One region of the Rhizobium sp. BT-226 genome, then DNA from elsewhere that is predicted to be linked to it. Evidence: predicted binding sites of a transcription regulator. Region 1 holds the regulator's gene; the other holds the start of a gene.

Evidence for each region. The regulator PhoB, encoded in region 1, activates phosphate uptake and scavenging genes when phosphate is short. The targets are predictions, from matches to a motif close to TGTCATNNANCTGTCAT.
Region 2: pehA (phosphoric/sulfuric ester hydrolase PehA) is a predicted target of PhoB. The motif match lies at 2,219-2,235, and genes of this name have one in related genera.

What each region holds. Positions count from the first base shown of each region.
Region 1 covers NZ_JAOYTI010000002.1:1,275,471-1,282,799, reverse strand. Annotated here, with positions in the region: gene pstA (phosphate ABC transporter permease PstA) at 1-675, shown strand, start outside; gene pstB (phosphate ABC transporter ATP-binding protein PstB) at 692-1,507, shown strand; gene phoU (phosphate signaling complex protein PhoU) at 1,551-2,264, shown strand; gene phoB (phosphate regulon transcriptional regulator PhoB) at 2,397-3,080, shown strand; gene OIU37_RS16530 (GcrA family cell cycle regulator) at 3,327-3,860, opposite strand; gene OIU37_RS16525 (aspartate aminotransferase family protein) at 4,281-5,480, shown strand; gene argF (ornithine carbamoyltransferase) at 5,523-6,437, shown strand; gene OIU37_RS16515 (Hsp33 family molecular chaperone) at 6,528-7,329, shown strand, end outside.
Region 2 covers NZ_JAOYTI010000008.1:204,040-211,368, forward strand. Annotated here, with positions in the region: gene OIU37_RS33195 (nuclear transport factor 2 family protein) at 1-166, opposite strand, end outside; gene OIU37_RS33200 (alpha/beta hydrolase) at 187-1,149, opposite strand; gene OIU37_RS33205 (AraC family transcriptional regulator) at 1,277-2,026, opposite strand; gene pehA (phosphoric/sulfuric ester hydrolase PehA) at 2,352-3,896, shown strand; gene OIU37_RS33215 (ABC transporter substrate-binding protein) at 3,931-5,565, shown strand; gene OIU37_RS33220 (ABC transporter ATP-binding protein) at 5,756-6,763, shown strand; gene OIU37_RS33225 (ABC transporter ATP-binding protein) at 6,754-7,329, shown strand, end outside.

The DNA.
Region 1 (7,329 bases):
GGCCTGGGCGTCGCCCTGATCGGCTCGCTCTACCTGATGCTGATCGTGCTCGTGCTTTCTCTGCCGATCGGCGTCGCCGCCTCGATCTATCTCGAGGAGTTTGCGCCGAAGAACAAGCTGACGGACCTGATCGAGGTCAACATCAACAACCTCGCCGCGGTCCCTTCCATCGTCTACGGTCTGCTCGGTCTTTCCGTCTTCATCAACTTCATCGGCCTGCCGCGCTCGGCTTCGCTGGTCGGCGGCCTGGTGCTGACGCTGATGACCCTGCCGACGATCATCATCGCGACGCGTGCGGCACTGCGCGCCGTGCCGCCGTCGATCCGCGCCGCAGCGCTCGGCCTCGGCGCTTCGAAAATGCAGATGGTGTTCCACCATGTGCTGCCGCTCGCCATGCCCGGCATCCTGACCGGCACGATCATCGGCCTGGCGCACGCGCTCGGCGAAACCGCGCCGCTGCTCTTGATCGGCATGGTCGCCTTCGTCGCCAATGCGCCGACGACACCGCTCGATCCCTCGACGGCTCTGCCCGTACAGGTCTATATGTGGGCCAACGAGGCCGAACGTGCCTTCGTTGAGCGTACTTCGGGTGCCATCATCGTCCTGCTCCTGTTCCTGATCGTCATGAACATGGGCGCCATCCTCTTGCGTCGTCGCTTCGAGCGCCGCTGGTAAACGGAGTTACAAGATCATGAACATGTTGACGGAAGCTGCAGTTGAGAAGGCGCTGGATCAGAAGATGAGCAACGTCCCGTATAAGATGATCGGCCAGGATGTCTCGGTTTACTACGGCGAGAAGCGCGCGCTTTTCGATGTGAACCTGAACGTTCGCGAAAACACCGTAACCGCCCTGATCGGCCCGTCCGGCTGCGGCAAGTCGACCTTCCTGCGGTGCCTCAACCGCATGAACGACACGATCGACGGCTGCCGCGTCACCGGCAAGATCACGCTGGACACCGACGATGTCTATGATCCCGATATCGACGTCGTCGAACTTCGCGCCCGCGTCGGCATGGTCTTCCAGAAGCCGAATCCGTTCCCGAAGACGATCTATGAAAACGTCTCCTACGGCCCGCGCATCCATGGTCTTGCCAAGTCGAAGGCCGATCTCGACCAGATCGTCGAGACCAGCCTGCAGCGCGCCGGCCTCTGGAACGAGGTCAAGGACCGCGTGCATGAATCCGGCACCGGCCTGTCGGGCGGTCAGCAGCAGCGCCTCTGCATTGCGCGCGCCGTCGCCGTCAGCCCGGAAGTCATCCTGATGGACGAACCCTGCTCGGCGCTCGACCCGATCGCCACCGCCAAGGTCGAGGAACTGATCCACGAGCTGCGCGAGAACTACACGATCGTCATCGTCACCCACTCCATGCAGCAGGCCGCGCGCGTCTCGCAGCGCACCGCCATGTTCCACCTCGGCAATCTCGTCGAGGAGAACGACACCGACAAGATGTTCACCAATCCCGACGATCCGCGCACCCAGGACTACATCATGGGTCGCTTCGGCTGATTTTGGCGACACCAAGCCTTCCCGTTATTCGAGGATAAAGCCCATGGCATCGACACATATTTTTTCTGCCTATGATGATGATTTGAAGTTCCTGTCCAGGCGGATTTCCGAAATGGGCGGCCTGGCCGAGCAGATGGTCGGCGAATCTGTGCGGGCGCTGGTCAACGGCGATACCGCGCTGGCGCAGAAGGTCATCTCTGACGATGTGATCCTCGATCACGCCGAACGCGAAATCGGCGATAAGGCGATCGTCACGATCGCCCGCCGTCAGCCGATGGCCTCGGACCTGCGTGAAATCATGGGTTCGATCCGTATCGCCGCCGATCTCGAACGCGTCGGCGACCTCGGCAAGAACACTGCCAAGCGCGTCATCGCCGTCCAAAGCACCGGCGTTCCCCGCAAGCTCGCTCGCGGCCTCGAGCATCTGTCCGAACTGGCGCTCGTCCAGCTCAAGGAAGTGCTCGACGTCTACACCAATCGTTCAGCCGACAAGGCGAATGCGATCCGTGAACGCGACAACGAGATCGACGCGATGTACACATCGCTGTTCCGCGAACTCCTGACCTACATGATGGAAGATCCGCGCAACATCACCAGCTGCACGCATCTTCTCTTCTGCGCCAAGAATATCGAGCGCATCGGCGACCATGCCACCAACATCGCCGAGACGATTTTTTACATGGCGACAGGCGCGCAGCCGGAAGGCGATCGTCCGAAGGACGACAGCGCCAACACCGTCGGCGCGGTCACCGAATAACGCCCACACCAGTCAATTGCGTGCGCGCCCGTCCGGGCGCGCAAAGAGGTCGCAGCCAATTTCTGAATTTGCGCAGGATGCATTGCTTAAATCACCCTGGTTTAAGGATCATGCGCGAGGAGATCGAGACGCATGATCCCGAGAGTTGCAGTTGTTGAAGACGAGGAAGCCCTCAGCGTGCTTCTTCGCTATAATCTCGAAGCGGAAGGCTTCGAGGTCGATACCATCCTTCGTGGTGACGAAGCCGAAATGAGGCTTCAGGAGCGCACGCCCGATCTTCTCATCCTCGATTGGATGCTGCCGGGCGTCTCCGGCATCGAGCTCTGCCGGCGCCTGCGTATGCGGCCGGAAACCGAGCGCCTGCCGATCATCATGCTGACGGCGCGCGGCGAGGAAAGCGAGCGCGTCCGCGGATTGTCGACGGGCGCCGACGATTATGTCGTCAAGCCCTTCTCGACCCCCGAGCTCGTTGCCCGCGTCAAGGCAATGCTGCGGCGTGCCCGTCCCGAAGTGTTGTCGACGGTGCTGAAATGCGGTGACATCGAGCTCGACCGCGAGACCCATCGCGTCCATCGCAAGACCCGCGAAGTCCGCCTTGGCCCCACCGAATTCCGCCTGCTGGAATTCCTGATGTCGTCGCCGGGCCGGGTCTTCTCCCGCTCGCAGCTTCTCGACGGCGTCTGGGGCCACGATATCTATGTCGACGAGCGCACCGTCGACGTCCATGTCGGCCGCCTGCGCAAGGCGCTGAATTTTTCCAACATGCAGGACGTTATCCGCACCGTCCGCGGCGCCGGTTATTCGATGGAAGCCTGAGGGCTTCCATCTGAGCCTGCTGACAAAGCCCTGGCAAAGCCCGCGACGTCATCCTCGGCCTTGTGCCGAGGATCTGCGCACGCCAAATTAAGCATCTGAAAATAAACGGTTTTCCCTCAAGTAGTTGAGGTGATCAGATGCTCGGCACAAGGCCGAGCATGACGGAGGGAAGCCTGAGCTTCCATCCGCGCATTAAAAAACGGGCCACTCGGCCCGTTTCTACATACTGACGATGGCTGCCCGCGTTCAGCTTGCCCGCGCTGCCGCCCGGCGGCGTTCGTTGACCGGCTGGTAGGCAAGCTTCTGGTGATAGCTGCAATAGGGCGAATTGTCGGGGGACTCGCAGCCGCAGAAGTGGAAGTCGTCCTTCAGCGGATCGCCGACCGGCCACTTGCAGGTGCGCTCGGTCAGTTCCGTCAGGCCGAGGCGGCGCGAAATCGGCACCACCACATTGCCTCTCGGCACGTATTCCATTTCCTCGATCGTTTCGATCTCGATCTCTTCCTTCAGCATCGTCGCGCCCTGCTGGCGGGTAACGGTGCGGGTGGTGATCCGGGAGGCGTAGTTCGGCGCGCGCGGCGCCGATGTATTGCGTTTCGGCGTTCGCGCCGCGGTGTTGGTGCCGCCGGCCTTGGCGCGGCCCGGAAGGCTTAGCCGGTGCACTTTGCCGATGACCGCGTTTCTGCTGACCCCGCCGAGTTGCGCAGCGATCTGGCTGGCGCTCAGTCCTTCGGCCCAAAGCTTCTTGAGTTTCTCGACCCGCTCGTCTGTCCAGTTCATGCCCTGTCTCCACCTTTTGCGTTGGTGATGGCAGAATCCCTCACCGTTGTCCCGGGAGCTCCGAAACAAGAAACGCTTGATCAATTTTGGTGACTAGTTCCGCCGCATGCAGTCTAGTAATTGATCTTTAACCTAGTGTGAGGCTGACTCCGTGACAAGAGTCGCATGAATCCGGATGAATCGAATTCGTAGTTTTCCCCAACTTGCTGCCTCTGCGTGTCATTTCTGCAATAATGCCTGTTGAAGACTGAGAATGCCGCTGTACACCCTTGCTGCATAGGCTAAGGGCGCAGTTTTGTTGACATTGCAGCGCGAAAAGGAAATAGTGCCAGTGGCCGCCGCAAGGCGGCATTTTTAATTTTTCGGGCCTGGTTTCCTTAGCCGGAGTCATTGCCCGGCAACTTTGATGGAGATCGCGCAATGGCTGAAGCCACGCCGCTTTATGACACCTATTCTCGTGCCCCGCTGCGGTTCGAGCGAGGCGAGGGCGTATGGCTGATCACCGAAACCGGCGAGCGATATCTCGATTTCGGCGCCGGCGTCGCCGTCACCTCCGTCGGCCACAGCAATCCGCATGTGGTCGGCGCGCTGAAGGAGCAGGCCGACAAGGTCTGGCACCTGTCGAACATCTATGAGATCCCCGGTCAGGAGCGCCTGGCAAAACGGCTGACGGACGCCACCTTCGCCGATAAGGTGTTCTTCACCAATTCAGGCGCCGAGGCGCTCGAGTGCGCGATCAAGACGGCACGCCGCTATCAGTTTTCCAAGGGCCATCCCGAGCGCTTCCATATCATCACCTTTGAAGGCGCCTTCCACGGACGGACGCTGGCGACGATCGCCGCCGGCGGCCAGGAGAAATATCTCGAAGGTTTCGGCCCCAAGGCGCCGGGTTTCGATCAGGTGGCTTTCGGCGATATCGAAGCGGTCCGCGCCGCGATCACTGAGGCCACGGCCGCCATCCTCATCGAGCCGGTACAGGGCGAGGGCGGCGTCCGCCCTGCCACCCCTGAATTCATGAAGGCGCTTCGCCAGCTCTGCGACGACAACGGCCTGCTGTTGATCCTCGACGAGGTCCAGACCGGCGTCGGCCGCACCGGCAGGCTCTTCGCCCATGAATGGTCGGGCGTGACCCCCGACATCATGGCTGTCGCCAAGGGCATCGGCGGCGGTTTCCCGCTCGGCGCCTGCCTTGCCACCGCCGAGGCCGCCTCCGGCATGAAGGCCGGCACGCATGGCTCGACCTATGGCGGCAATCCGCTTGCCATGGCCGTCGGCAGCGCCGTGCTCGACATCATCCTCGCCGATGGCTTCCTTCAGCAGGTGCGCGACGTCGCACTGGTCTTCCGCCAGGGCCTCGCCTCGCTGAAGGATCGTTATCCCGATGTGATCGAGGATATCAGAGGCGAGGGCCTTTTGCTCGGCATCAAGGCCGCCGTTCCCTCGGCTGAACTGCTGCAGGCGATCCGCGCCGCCCATCTGCTCGGCGTACCCGCCGGCGACAACGTCATCCGCCTTCTTCCGCCGCTCGTGGTCACCGCCGAGGAAGCCCGCGAGGGGCTCGTCCGCATCGAGCGCGCCGCCGAGAGCATCCGCGCTTCCAAGGTCAAGAAGACGGCTTGAAGAAATTGCCGCCTTCGGGCGCAGCACAGGTAAGAAGACGATATGAGCCCTAAACACTTCCTCGATCTTTCGGCGGTCACATCCGCCGATCTCAGAACGATCATGAACGATGCGCTCGCCCGCAAGCAGGCCTTCAAGGCAGGCACGGGCGACAAGCCGCTCGCCGGCAAGATGCTGGCGATGATCTTCGAGAAGCCGTCGACGCGCACCCGCGTCTCCTTCGACGTCGGCATGCGCCAGCTCGGTGGTGAAACGCTGTTTCTGTCCGGCACCGAGATGCAGCTCGGCCGCGCCGAGACGATCGGCGACACCGCCAAGGTGCTGTCGCGCTATGTCGATGCGATCATGATCCGCACCACCGAGCACTCGCGCCTGCTGGAGCTGGCCCAGCATGCGACCGTGCCGGTCATCAATGCGCTGACGGATGACACCCATCCCTGCCAGATCATGGCCGATATTATGACCTTCGAAGAGCACCGCGGCCCGATCAAGGGCAAGACCATCGCCTGGACCGGCGACGGCAACAATGTGCTGCATTCGCTGGTCGAGGGTGCCGCGCGTTTCGGCTACCGCATGAACATGGCCGTACCCCTTGGCTCCGAGCCCAAGGATCACTATCTGAACTGGGCCCGCAATGAGGGCGCCGAAATCATGCTTTGCCATGATGCCGACCGTGCGGTCGCCGGCGTCGATTGCGTGGTGACCGATACCTGGGTCTCCATGAATCAGGAACATCGGGCCCGGGGTCACAATGTCTTCCAGCCTTATCAGGTCAACGCGGCCTTGATGGCGAAAGCCGGCAATGATGCATTGTTCATGCATTGCCTGCCCGCCCATCGCGGTGAGGAAGTGACGGACGAAGTGATCGACGGTCCGCAATCCGTGGTCTTCGATGAGGCGGAAAACCGTCTTCATGCGCAGAAGTCGATTCTTGCTTGGTGCCTGGGCGCGATCTGAACCATAATCGGACGTCGCGAGTTACAAACTCGCGACCGCGTGAGCGAAGGGCACGCTGGCCCATCGCTCTGAAAACTAGGAGTGAAAGCCATGGCAGAAGCTGCAGCCGCCCTCGGCCAGTTCGATTTCGCCGGCGATGACCATGTCGTCCCCTTCCAGGTGGAGGGGCTGGATGTGCGCGGTCGCGCCGTCCAGCTCGGCCCGATGCTCGATGCGATCCTCGAGCGTCATCATTATCCCGCACCCGTTGCCCGGCTGCTTGCCGAAGTCGTCGTGCTGACGGTGCTGCTCGGCACCTCGCTGAAGTTCGACGGCAAGTTCACGGTGCAGACCAAGGGCGATGGCCCGGTCGATCTTCTCGTCGCCGATTTCTCGACGCCGGAAAATGTCCGCGCCTATGCCCGTTTCGATCAGGCGCTGCTCAACAAGGCGATCGAGTCTGGTGAAACCGAGCCGGAGCAATTGCTCGGCAAGGGCGTGCTCGCCTTCACCATCGACCAGGGCAAGTTCAGCCAGCCTTACCAGGGCATCGTCGCGCTCGACGGCACCACGCTGGAAGAAATTGCCGGCGTCTATTTCCGCCAGTCGGAGCAGATCCCGACGCGCGTGCGCCTTGCCGCGGCCGAGCTCTTCGATCGCGACGATGCCGGCAAGCCGCGCCATCGCTGGCGGGCCGGCGGCCTCGTCGCCCAGTTCCTGCCGGAAGCGCCGGAGCGCATGCGCCAGCCGGATCTCCACGGCGGCGACGGCGACACCGGCAACCGCCCGCATGGCGAGGACGATGCCTGGGTCGAAGCCCGTTCGCTGGTCGAAACCATCGACGCCGATGAACTGACCGACCCGCTTGTCGGCACCGAGCGGCTGCTGTTCCGCCTGTTCCACGAGCGCGGCG
Region 2 (7,329 bases), on a different contig from region 1:
CGAAGGCGCCGCGCACGCGGTCCCACTGGTGGCGGTCGGCGCCAGCGGCAATGTCGGTAATGGCATCGATGATGGCCACCCGGTCGTCTGGACCGATCGGCTCGGCCCTGGTGGTGAACGAGGCCAGCAAGACGCCGGCGGCAACTGTGAGTAGGAGGGTTTTCATCGTCATTTCCTTCCCAGGCATCAGGAGCCTTCGTTGATCCGTTCGAAATGGGCAGCCGCGGCATCGGCCGCCCGCCTGACATCCTCGGGATTGTCGTAGAAATCGAACTGGGTGACACCGTCGAGCCAGATCTCGGAGGCATCGCCACGCAGGCGCGTGAAAAAGGCATGCGCGCCTTGCGGGACGGCCGCTGCTTCCGAGTGGACGATCAGCGTCGGCTTGTCGAGCCGGTCACCGATGGCAACCGCGTCATAGGTCAGCCAAGGCTCCCAGGAGGCGAGATTGAACTTATTGTCATATTGCGGGATGAGGCCTCGGCTGGACTCGGTGTAATAGGGGATCTGGTACATCAGCGCGGTGCTGTCGTCGGCGCTTGCGGCAACGATCACCCGAGGCTGGCCGCTGCGCTCGGCTTCCTCAGCCTCGCGGGACGTGGCGATCAGCCTGGAGACGCCGTCCGCACCGCCATAGATCCGCTCGACGATCGCCTTGTCATGCAGCCAAGGCGCCACCAGCGATATGGCGGTGAAATCGGGATTGCCCGAAGCCGCCGCCGCCATATAACCGGCCGAGGCGCAGATGCCGAGACCGGCGATCTTGCCGGCATCGATTTCCGGCAAGGTTGCCATGAAGTCGGCCGCCGCCACGATATCATCGGTCTTGGCCGCCGGATCCTCCTTGAAACGGATATTGCCGCCAGACTGGCCCCAGCCGCGGAAATCGAAGGCGAGGGCAATGAAGCCGCGCTCGGCCATCTCCTCCGCGTAAAGGCCGGACATCTGCTCCTTGATCGAGGTCCAGGCGCCAGTCACCAGAACGCCGGGGCGCTTTTCGCCCGGCTTGTAGTCGGCCGGGAGATAGAGCGTGCCGGCAAGCGTCACTCCCTCGTTCTGGAAGGAGACGGGACGCGTCTCGATGCCGGCCGCAAAAGCCGTCGAATGCAGCAGGGCTGCCCCAATTGCAGAAAGGGTCGATAGTCTCATCGAAGATTTCCTCGCCGTCACCGCCGGTTTAATCAGGTACGAGGAGGAGTTTCGCAGCATCGGCGCGCAGGCGCCGGAGCGATACTTGGCATTTATTATGTGTTTATTGTCATTCTGGGTCGGAGCGCTATCGTCTGCGAAACGCTGCCGGCGTGAGCCCTGTACTGCGCCTGAAATGCCGACCGAAGCGGGACACGTCGTCATAACCCACGCGGATGGCGACGGCGGCAACCGGAACGCCCGTGGTCCTGAGCAGCACCTTGGCCCGTTCCATTCGCTCACGGATGACATATTGTAGCGGCGACGTGCCGAGCGCCGCGGTGAAGATGCGCACGAAATGGAACCGGCTCATTGCCGCCTCGGAAGCCATGTCGTCAAGGGAAAGATCCTCGGCAAGATTGTCATGGATATATGCCAGTGCACGGCGCAGCCGCCGGTCCTCGACCCCAATGGATGACAGCGGGGCAGGCGAGAGCAGCTGAGCTAAATGCGCTGCAACCGCAAGGTGCATCGTATCGCGATAGAGGGATTGCGGTGCATCCCGAAGAGAGGCCGCGTGACGGACGAATTGAACCAGCAGCGGATCGAGGCTGCCGACGACGGGATTGAAGACGGCCCTGTCGAAACCGACATCCTTGAGCAAGGCGTCCGACAGATCCACTCTCAGAAACGAGAGCTTATCGTCATATTCGCAGGTGCCCGACGAACCGGCCGGCAGAATCCAGCCGTCGCCGGCACGCAGCGGCACGACCCGCTTACGATCGGAACCGACGGCGATGCGGTGCCGGGCCTGATCAACCAGAAATAAGCCGATGGCCAGCCGGGGAATCGCGAACGCACCACCGCCAGCAGGCAGATCCAGCCTGCCCGCCGTCAACCAATCTCCGCTCGAAACTCCTCGCGGTCCGCTCATGGGACAAATCTAATTTGTCACGCCGGGAATTCAACCATGCAGATTTCGGCTGCCTTGGCGCCGGAAAGCAATTGTTATTAGCCGCAAGACGAAGAAAGCCCGATAGCGAGAGCCGGGGAGCCGCCTCACGCGGTGAACGGCTGTTGTGTCGCAAGTATTACAATTTTATGACGCCCATGGAATAAACGCGAAGAAACCCACGATCCGTTCAATGTCATGGAACGTTGAAAAAGTGGTCATCGCGCTGCAATAATCGAGGTTCAAACAGCCCCGCACAAATGGGGGCTCCATGCGAAAGAAAAACGTTCTCCTCATCGTCGTTGACCAATGGCGAGCCGATTTCGTTCCGCACGTTCTGCGTGCCGACGGGAAAAACGATTTCCTGAAGACGCCTAATCTCGACCGGCTCTGTCGCGAGGGCGTGACCTTTAGGAACCATGTGACGACCTGCGTTCCCTGCGGCCCGGCCCGTGCGAGCCTGCTCACCGGCCTCTATCTGATGAACCATCGCGCCGTGCAGAACACGGTGCCGCTCGACCAGCGCCACCTCAACCTCGGCAAGGCGTTGCGCGGCGTCGGCTACGACCCGGCGCTGATCGGCTATACGACGACGGTGCCGGATCCGCGCACCACTTCGCCAAACGATCCGCGCTTCAGGGTGCTTGGCGACTTGATGGACGGCTTCCATCCAGTCGGCGCCTTCGAGCCCAATATGGAGGGTTATTTCGGCTGGGTGGCACAGAACGGCTTCGAGCTGCCGGAGCATCGTCCTGATATCTGGCTGCCCGAGGGCGAAGATGCCGTTGCCGGTGCCACCGACCGTCCGTCACGCATTCCGAAGGAATTTTCGGACTCGACCTTCTTCACCGAGCGGGCGCTGACCTATCTCAAGGGCCGCGACGGCAAGCCCTTCTTCCTGCATCTCGGTTATTACCGGCCGCATCCGCCCTTCGTCGCCTCTGCTCCCTATCATGCCATGTACCGGCCGGAAGACATGCCGGCGCCAATCCGCGCGTCCAACCCGGACACCGAGGCTGCACAACATCCGTTGATGAAATTCTATGTCGACAGCATCCGCCGCGGCTCCTTCTTCCAGGGCGCCGAAGGGTCAGGTGCGACGCTCGACGAAGCGGAACTGCGCCAGATGCGCGCAACCTATTGCGGCCTGATCACCGAGGTCGACGATTGCCTTGGCCGGGTCTTTAACTATCTCGATGAGACCGGACAGTGGGACGATACGCTGATCATCTTCACCAGCGACCACGGCGAGCAGCTCGGCGATCATCACCTGCTCGGCAAGATCGGCTACAACGATCCGAGCTTCCGCATTCCGCTGGTCATCAAGGACGCCGGCGAAAATGCACGCGCCGGTGCGATCGAAAGCGGCTTCACCGAGAGCATCGACCTCATGCCGACCATTCTCGACTGGCTCGGCGGAAAGATCCCGCACGCCTGTGACGGCCTGTCGCTGCTGCCCTTCCTGAGCGAGGGCCGGCCGCAGGATTGGCGTACCGAATTGCACTACGAATACGACTTCCGCGATGTCTATTATTCCGAGCCGCAGAGTTTCCTCGGCCTCGGCATGAATGATTGCAGCCTCTGCGTCATCCAGGACGAGCGATACAAATACGTTCATTTCGCAGCGCTGCCGCCGCTGTTCTTCGATCTGCAGCACGATCCGAACGAATTCACCAATCTCGCCGACGATCCGGCCTATGCCGCGCTCGTGCGGGACTATGCGCAGAAGGCGCTCTCCTGGCGCCTGAAACATGCCGACAGAACCCTGACCCATTATCGCTCCGGCCCCGAAGGCCTGATCGAACGCAGCCATTGATCCGACTTACCAGAGAACCCAAGGAGATATTCCCATGGTCACCTTCACCCGTCGCGGTGCTCTCGGCCTTGCCACCGGCGTCGCCAGCTCGCTGATCCTGCCGCGCTTTTCCATCGCCCAGGCCGACAACCGTCCTTCGATCACCATCGCCGTCCAGAAGATCTCGAACTCGAACACGCTGGATACGTTGCGCGAACAGTCGAATGTCGGCCAGCGCATCTTCAATTCGTCGCTGTGGGAAAGCCTGATCGGCCTCGACTGGCTCGGCAACCTCTCGGCCGTTCCGTCGCTCGCCACCGAATGGCGCCGTATCGACGACAAGACAGTCGAGCTGAAACTGCGCCAGGGCGTCAAATTCCACAATGGCGACGAGATGACGGCCGAAGACGTCGCCTTCTCCTTCAGCAAGGAACGCATGTTCGGCGATACGCAGCCGAGCACCGGCAAGACGATCTTCGTCACCGAAAAGAACCCGCTCGGCCGCGAAAGCAAGGAACTGCCGGTCGAAATTCCGGCCGTCGCCCGCCGTATCTGGCCAGCCCTGCTCGGCATCGAAATCGTCGACAAATATACCGTCCGCTTCGTCAACGGTTCGCCTGACGTGACGATGGAAGGCCGCATCTCAGTTGCCGCCAGCGCCATCGCCAATCGCCGCGGCTGGGATGAGGCAAAGAGCTATCTCGACTGGGCCCGCGCGCCGATCACCACCGGTCCCTACCGCGTCGCTGAGTTCAAGCCGGACACCTACCTGATCTACGAAGCGCATGACGAATATTGGGGCGGCCGTCCTCCGGTGAAGCAGATCCGCTTCGTCGAAGTTCCGGAAGTCGCCTCGCGCGTCAATGGCCTGCTGTCCGGCGAATATCACCTCGCCAGCGACATCCCGCCGGACCAGATCGAAGGCATTGAAAAGAACGCTGCCTTCGAAGTCCAGGGCGGCATCATCACCAACCACCGGCTGACCGTGTTCGATAAGACCCATGCTCAGCTCGGTAACCCGCTGGTGCGCCGCGCCTTCACGCATGCCATCGACCGACAGGCGATCGTCGACTCGCTCTGGGCAGGCCGCACCCGCGTTCCGGCCGGCCTGCAGTGGGATTTCTATGGCGACATGCTGGTCAAGGATTGGACCGTGCCTGAATACAATCCTGATCTCGCCCGCCAGCTCCTCAAGGAAGCCAACTACAAGGGCGATCCGATCCCGTATCGCCTGCTGAACAACTATTATACCAACCAGACCCCGACGGCGCAGATCCTCGTCGAAATGTGGGCGCAGGTCGGCCTCAACGTGCAGATCGAGATGAAGGAAAACTGGCAGCAGATCCTCGAAAAGACGCCGACGCGCGCCGTCCGCGACTGGTCGAACTCCGCAAGCTTCCCCGATCCGGTTTCCTCGATCGTCGCACAGCACGGTCCGAACGGCCAGCAGCAACAGGTCGGCGAATGGACCAACGCCGAGATGAACACGCTGTCGACCTTCCTCGAGACCAGCACCGATCGCGCCAAGCGCCATGACGCTTTCGCCCGCATGCTGCAGATCTGCGAGCGCGAAGACCCCGCCTATACCGTTCTCCACCAGAACGCCGTCTTCACCGCCAAGTCGAAGTCGATCAATTGGAAGGCCGCATCGGCCTTTGCCATGGACTTCCGCCAGGGCAATTGGTCCTGATCAAGATCTGACGACATCAGCGAGCCGGGGGAAACTCCGGCTCGCTGCCATTTGGTGCACCGGCTATCCGGAAACCAGGCAAGCCCGACAGGCACGAGCATGATGCCGAAAAGTGTGAGCGGTTTTCAGACGACATCATGCTCTCGTTCGGATCTGACGGCCGGCGGGAATGCAAGAAGGAGAGGCTGAAATGTCATTGGTCGAAATTTCCAATTTGAAGGTCGCGTTCAGCGGCGTCGAAGTCCTGCACGGCGTCGATCTGGCAATCGAGAAGGGCGAGGCGGTGGGTCTCGTCGGCGAATCCGGCTGCGGCAAGTCGGTCACCTGGCTGGCGGCACTCGGGCTCCTGCCTGGAAAGGCTTCCGTCTCCGGCAGTGTGCGTCTCGGCAGCGATCAACTGATCGGCGCGTCGCGCACGAAGCTCGAAAGTATACGCGGCGGCCGCATCGCCATGATCTTCCAGGATCCGTCGAGCTCGCTCAACCCTGTCATCCGCGCCGGGCGCCAGATCGCCGAAGCCGTCGAACTGCACCGCGGGCTGACCGGCAGGGCCGCCCGCAACGAGGCAGTCCGGCTGATGGAAATGGTCGGCATTCCCGACGCGGTGCGCCGTTTCGACAATTTTCCGCATGAATTTTCCGGTGGCCAGAACCAGCGGCTGATGATCGCCATGGCGCTCGCCGGAAATCCTGATCTGCTGATCGCCGATGAGCCGACGACGGCGCTGGACGCGACGATCCAGGCGCAGATCCTCGATCTTCTGATTTCGATCCGCGAGGAAACCGGCATGGCGATCGTCTTCATCAGTCATGATCTCGGGGCGGTGTCGCAGATCTGCGAGCGCGTCTGCGTCATGTATGCCGGCAACATTGTCGAGAAATGCCCGACGGAATCATTGTTCCGGTCGCCGCGCCATCCCTATACGCGCGGGTTATTCGATGCCATTCCGCGTATCGATGCCGGCCGCGACCGGCTGATACCGATCCCCGGCACCGTGCCGCAGCCCGGCCGGATGCCCGGCGGCTGCGCCTTTGCGCCGCGTTGCGGCCATGCCTCGGAACTCTGTCATAACAAGGTGCCGCCGCTCGTCGCACTTGACGACGACCGTGCAACCGCCTGCTTCCATCCGCTCAGTGACGGCGCCACCGCATCGAAACCGAACCTCATGCAGGCAGAGCAGGGAGTGGCATGGGCATGAGCGAACCTCAGCTGATCGAAGCCAACGACCTCGTCAAGACCTATACGATGCGCCGCGGCATGTTCGGAAAGCCGAGCCATGTCCGGGCGGTCGACGGCGTTTCGCTGTCGGTCGCACCGAAGACGACGCTCGGCATCGTCGGTGAATCCGGCTCAGGAAAATCGACGATGGGCCGACTGCTGCTCGGGCTCGAAGCTCCGACCGAAGGCAGCGTCCGCTTCGACGGGGAGGCGATGCCGGCACTCAGAACGCCGCGCTGGCGTAGCCTGAGGGCGCGCATGCAGCTCGTCTTCCAGGATCCGCTGGCAGCCCTTGACCGGCGCATCTCGATCGGCGCTCAGATCGGCGAACCGCTTGCCATCCATGCCGTCGGAAGCGAGGAGGGGCGGCGCGAACGTGTCGATGAACTGCTCGTCGCCGTCGGTCTTCGCCGCGATCAGGCGGAGCGTTATCCGCACGAGCTTTCGGGCGGCCAGCGCCAGCGCGTCGTCATTGCGCGCGCCATCGCCACCAATCCGGAGCTTCTGGTCTGCGACGAACCGGTCTCGGCTCTCGACGTCTCCATC